2 regions of the Jeotgalibaca sp. A127 genome follow, and region 2 is predicted to be linked to the other one. Evidence: a T-box and tRNA genes for the amino acid it is inferred to sense, from the RefSeq annotation. Region 2 holds a T-box; the other holds one or more tRNA genes.
The links. A T-box is a leader RNA that pairs with one kind of tRNA and senses whether it is charged. The one in region 2 lies ahead of serS (serine--tRNA ligase), so its partner is inferred to be a tRNA-Ser.
Positions count from the first base shown of each region.

Region 1: it has a tRNA-Ser gene. The T-box ahead of serS (serine--tRNA ligase) is inferred to sense a tRNA for this amino acid. The anticodon was not compared.

Region 1 covers NZ_JBQPRC010000013.1:37,635-40,770, forward strand. Annotated here, with positions in the region: gene ACTVAI_RS10605 (SIMPL domain-containing protein) at 1-185, shown strand, start outside; gene ACTVAI_RS10610 (hypothetical protein) at 178-1,332, opposite strand; gene ACTVAI_RS10615 (8-oxo-dGTP diphosphatase) at 1,404-1,853, shown strand; tRNA gene ACTVAI_RS10620 (tRNA-Ser) at 1,913-2,000, shown strand; gene ACTVAI_RS10625 (M3 family oligoendopeptidase) at 2,262-3,136, shown strand, end outside.
Region 2 covers NZ_JBQPRC010000009.1:83,430-86,565, forward strand. Annotated here, with positions in the region: gene ACTVAI_RS09455 (sensor histidine kinase) at 1-6, shown strand, start outside; gene ACTVAI_RS09460 (serine hydrolase) at 71-1,408, shown strand; T-box leader at 1,459-1,681, shown strand; gene serS (serine--tRNA ligase) at 1,738-3,039, shown strand; gene msrA (peptide-methionine (S)-S-oxide reductase MsrA) at 3,089-3,136, shown strand, end outside.

The sequences.
Region 1 (3,136 bases), on a different contig from region 2:
GTGCAGCCGGCGCGAAACTGGGAGAATTAATACAAATCGACTATAGCTGGCATGATATATATTTCCATTCTGAAACTTCCTACAAACGCGACAGCCGCATCATGATGGAAGTCGCTGCACCCGAAATCGAACCCGAAGATATCAACGTCCAGGATTCTGTTTCGTTCAAATGGGAAATTATCTAAACGTTTCAATAGCAGCATCAAGGTCCGTGTTAGTAGTGATGGTCTCAAAGAAACCCATCATTTCCTTGTAAAAAGATAACCGTACAGGAGAAGCGGCTTCAAGCTTTTTATACAGAGTGCGTGAAATGCGCTCCGGACTGCGACTGACAGCCTCCATCACCATCATGATTGTACATGTCCGAATCACGTCCTTCATTTGGTTGCGTTCAAGAGGGGCATTGGTGGCATAAATAAATTTGAGCAATTGACGGACTTCCTCATCCAGTAAGCCTTCTTTGGCACTGAAGAGAGTGAAGTGGCCGTCTTTTTTGTCTTCATCTATGTCCTGTAGATCATCAAGCAGTTGCAGGAATGCCCCATACTCAAAAGCAAAGCGCATTTCCTCTTTCGTGAGGGTTCCTTTGACCAAGAAAGCATCAGCCAATACCGATGCGCCACCTTTCATGAAACTGAGACGAAGGATTTCCTCTTTTTTAAGCGTACCATGTTGGTGAAGGCTGGCAATTTGAGCCTCATGGATAAACGCAATACTTTCGAACACTTCCGGAAACTGTTCCCGTGGGAAATGACCTTCAATCATGGCGAACAATTCTGTAAGGCGATCGGGATAGGTTGGTTCGCCCCTTAAAGCACGGCTGATATGTTCATTGAATTCCTTTTTCTCCTCCAGGGAAATATCCGGATTATCTAGATAGTTGTCCGTATAAGGGTAGAGCATGCTATAGGCATAAACAGGTGAGGTCAGTTCGAGTGGCAAATCCCAATATAACTGCAAACTATTCATAATCCAGACATTACGCATGGCTTGATAAACTTCCCAGGTTTTCAGTTTGCCATCCATTTCGGCGGCTTGATTCATAAATTGTTCAGCAACGTCCAAATAGCCCTTTTCCAGGAAATATTTCAGGAAAGGGCGCTCGAATAGAAGTTTCTCTTCATCTAATTTCAAAAGAAAAGTTGTTACAATCATTTTTATCTCTTCCCGGTCATCAGTTGAATTCAGATCCGATTGTAGTTTAGTGGCATACTGTTTCAGCTTCCGCTCGTTTTTCAGTTTGCGGAAAAAAGGAACGGACTTCAGTGACACTGGCGCTGCCGTCAGAAACATTTGGAACGCCTCTTCGAAGAGCTGGTTTTTAGGAATCATGGTTGTCATGGCCTCCTTTAATGGTTACAGTGATTATATCAGAAAAGACGAATGACAGTAGGAGTGGGACAATGTCAAAAAGCGAAGCAGCAGTGTTTACCAATATGTGTATGATTCAGGATGGACGAGGGCGGCTCTTGGTGCAGGACCGGAAGAAAGTGGACTGGCCTGGACTGACATTCCCAGGAGGGAAAGTCGAGAAGAACGAATCGTTCGTTGCCTCGGTGATTCGCGAGGTCAAAGAAGAAACAGGGTTGACGATTTTTGATCCGGTATTGTGCGGCATCAAGCAATTCCAGGATAGCAAAGATGCCCGCTACGTGGTTTTATTTTTCAAAGCATCGGTTTTCGAAGGAGAGTTGCAAAGTTCCGATGAAGGCGAAGTTTTTTGGATCGAACGCCAGGAAATCATGAGTCATTCACTCGCCCCGGATTTTGCAGCAATGCTGGAAGTTTTCGAAGATGACAGTTTAAGTGAATTTTACTATCATGGTGAAGAGTGGAAGTTTCAGCTTTATTGAGGAAAGTTTTGTGATTTTTTCTATTAATTTTTTGCAAAAATCGTGATATGATATGCAGTGGAGACTTACTCAAGAGGCTGAAGAGGACGCACTCGAAATGCGTTAGGCGTCGGAAGGCGTGCAGGGGTTCAAATCCCCTAGTCTCCGTAAATAATAATCCCTTTAAAATGACTTAGTCGCTGTTTTTGGTGACTAAGTCATTTTAAATTTAAACAAAGTGACTTAGTCAGGTAAAACTACCGAGTAAATCACTTTAAACGATTTTAAAGTGACTTCCATCCCAGTGAGTCACTTTATCGCCATTCCAAACTTCAAAAACCACGAATTCATTTAAGTTTCGAGGTTTATTTTTACCTCACAGTGGTATAATTATCCTAACTAAAGAAAAGTAGGTGACTTTATTTGAATTTGAAATTTTCTGAGTACAAATATGAACGTCCTGATTATGAGGTTTATAAAGCTGAAGCAACAGCAGCGATTGAAAAATTAAAAGAAGCACCCGATGCAGATGAAGCGGTGGCAGCAGTCATGACTATGACGAATCTGTTGAATGAAGCGGATAAGTTTGGTCAATTGGCCTATATCCGCCATTCCATCAACACAAAAGATGCATTTTACCAAGGGGAACAAGAATATTGGGATGAGTATATTCCTTTGTATTCGGAAATTAACACCCAATACTATCAAGCAATCCTTGATACTCCATACCGAGAAGAATTGGAACAAGTTCTTCCAAAGCAATACTTCAAGATGGCTGAATACAAACTAAAAGCATTCAGTCCAGAAGTAATAGAACTCTTACAAAAAGAAAATGAATTGGCGAGTGCCTATGACAAATTAGTCGCAAGCGCACAAATCGAATTTGATGGTAAAATCCTGAACCTTTCCGGATTGGGACCTTACCAACAATCAACTGACCGCCACATTCGTAAAGCGGCATCAGAAGCATATTTCAAATTTTTCCAGGAAAACGAAGAAAAATTCGATGACATTTACGACCAACTGGTGAAATTACGCGACAAAATCGCGAAAAAACTTGGCTTCAAAGATTTCGTCGAACTGGGCTACATCCGCATGGAGCGTTATGACTACAACCGCGAAATGGTCCAAACGTACCGTGAAAACGTGTTGAACGATGTCGTTCCGGTGGCGCAAAAACTTTATGAACGCCAAGCGAAACGTATCGGTGTGGACCGCATGAATTACTATGATTTAAACCTTGAGTTCCTGAACGGCAACGCCACACCAAAAGGCGACGCCGCTTATATCATGGAAATGGGTCA
Region 2 (3,136 bases):
AACTAAATGTTGTGTTTTTGCTGTTTTTCCGCTAACATAAGAACGTAACTTTAGTGAATGGAGTAGAAGAATGATTAAATATAATAAATGGACAATCGGCCTCTTATCTGGAACTGTATTAGCCAGTACCCTTGTAGCAGTTCCAGAAGCATCAGCAGCTGTAGAACCAATTAAAGTTTCTGCTGAGGCAGCTTTCGTAATTGATAATGAAACAAATAAAATTCTATTAGATCAAAACGGGGATGAATCCCTTTATATCGCTTCAATGACAAAAATGATTCCTCTATATTTAGTGCATGAGGCTGTGGAAGCCGGCACCATTTCATGGGACACACCTGTTCCAGTCAGTGAGTATGCCGTAGCCATCAGTCAAAACTATGAACTATCTAATGTTCCTTTACGCGAAGATTTTACTTATACTGTTAAAGACCTATATGAAGCAATGGTCATTTATTCAGCGAATGGCGCAACAATTGCTGTAGCAGAATTGATTGGCGGAACTGAACATGCTTTTGTTGACATGATGAAAGCGAAATTGGATGAATGGGGAATTACAGGCTACTCTCTTTTTAATACAACGGGTTTGCCTAACCACTATGCAGATGAGTTAGGAAACCTTTACCCAGGTGCCCCTGTTGATGAAGAAAATAAAATGACAGCACGTGGCATTGCCACTGTGGCCGATCATTTGTTGGATGACTATCCAGAAATCTTGGAAACAGCTAAAATTGAGGATAAAATTTTCATGGAGGGTTCCGGAGACGAAATCCACATGATGACTTATAACTTGATGTTGCCAAACCAACCATACGCACACACTGGCGTTGATGGTTTGAAGACAGGAACAACCGATGCTTCTGGCGCTTCTTTTGCAGGAACTGCAGTTGAAGAAGATAGACGCGTCATTACAGTCGTGATTGGTGCGGAAGACAATTCTGTCCGTTTCGGAGAAACTTCACGTTTGATGGATTTTGCATTTGATAATTTTGAAAAAGTCCAAATTGCAGCAAAAGGGGATGCAGTAAAAACTGAAGAACCATTGGCAATTGCAAAAGGTAAAGAAGAAGAAGTAGGGTTGGTTTACAGTGAAGATGTCTTTGTTGTGACACCGAATACAGATGAAGAACTTAAAGTTGAAACAGAAATGTCCTTGAATCCTGATTTGTTGAACGAAGATGGCCAGGTAGAAGCACCGATTGAGAAGGGAACGACAGTCGGAAATGTTACTCTTTCAATTGAAGGTGATGATCTGGGTTACTTGGATGGTTCGCAAAATGAAGCAGCTGTAGCAGTTGAGCGCACAGTCGAAAAAGCGAATGTTTTCGTATTGGCATGGCGCTGGATAGCGAGCACTGCTTCTCAAGGATGGAATACAGTAACTGATTTTATCGGTGGTTTCTTTAACTAAGTTGACGAAATGGCTGTTAATCAAGTAAAATGATGATAATTAAAACAAAGAAAAAGCTAGGCATGTGAATAGTAAATAATGGTAGTCTTTTAGAGAGTCGGTGGTGGGTGAAAACCGATAGATGCCTTTATTGAATCCACGCATGAAGCAAACAATGAAAACAAATCAATTGCTTAAATTGTTTCGGGTCCCCCGTTATCGTCTAAAGTGCGGATGCATACGTGTGTCCGAAACTGGGTGGTACCGCGAATGACAAGTCATTTCGTCCCAATAGATTGTTATCTATTGGGGCGGAATGGCTTTTTTTATATGATTAGGAGGAGAAAAAGATGTTAGATATTAAGAGAATTCGTGAAAATTATGATGAAATGGCAGAGAAACTGGCTGCTCGTGGTGTTACAGCCGAAGTTTTAACGGAGTTGAAACAACTGGATGAGGAACGCAGAGGGAAAATTGTTGAAGCGGAGAATTTGAAACAGGTCCGCAATCAAGTATCCCAAGAAATCGCAACTTTGAAACGCAATAAAGAAAATGCAGATGATAAAATTGCTCAAATGAAAGAAGTGGGTGACCAAATCAAGCAAATGGATGCAGATTTGGCTGCCATTGAAGAAAAAATTAACTATATTGCCTTTCGTTTGCCAAATGTGGCGCATGCATCTGTGCCGGTCGGAGCGGATGAAGAAGATAATGTGGAAATACGTAAATGGGGCGAACCACGCCGTTTTGATTTTGAACCGAAAGCCCACTACGAAGTTGCAGAAGCTCTAGGAATTCTGGACTTTGAACGTGCTGCTAAAGTAACAGGTTCTCGTTTTGTTTTCTACAAAGGCTTGGGTGCGCGTTTGGAACGTGCTTGTTACAATTATATGTTGGATTTACATACGGGTGAACACGGGTATACAGAAGTGATTCCTCCCTATATCGCAAATGAAGCTTCAATGTTTGGGACAGGTCAATTCCCTAAATTCAAGGAAGATGTTTTCCAATTGACGGATGAACGCAACTTTACTTTGATTCCGACAGCTGAAGTACCCTTAACAAACTATTACCGCGATGAAATTCTGGACGAGGCAGACTTACCAGTCTATTTTACGGCGATGAGTCCGTCTTTCCGTTCTGAAGCAGGAAGTGCAGGCCGTGATACACGTGGCTTGATCCGTATGCACCAATTCCACAAAGTTGAAATGGTTAAATTCAGTAAACCAAGCGAATCATATGAAGAGTTAGAAAAAATGACCGATAATGCAGAAGCTGTTTTGCGTAATTTAGGTCTACCGCACCGTACCATTGTTTTATGTACAGGAGACATGGGCTTCTCAGCGGCAAAAACATACGACGTTGAAGTTTGGGTCCCAGCACAAGACACATACCGTGAAATCAGTTCTTGTTCAAATACGGAAGATTTCCAAGCGCGCCGTGCGATGATTCGTTACCGGAATGAAGAAACCGGTAAAGTGGAATACGCAAATACATTAAATGGTTCAGGTGTAGCAGTGGGACGTACAGTAACGGCTATTTTGGAAAATTATCAAAATGAAGATGGGTCAATAACAATTCCAGAAGTTTTGGTTCCATATATGGGTGGTATCACTAAGATTACGAAGGAAAATGCATTAGGGAATAAATAATTCTTCTATATATGTTAAAATAACCCCAAAAGAAAGGGGAGTTTAAACGATGGCATTTGAAAAAGCAACGTTTGCTGGTGGATGCTTCTGGTGTATG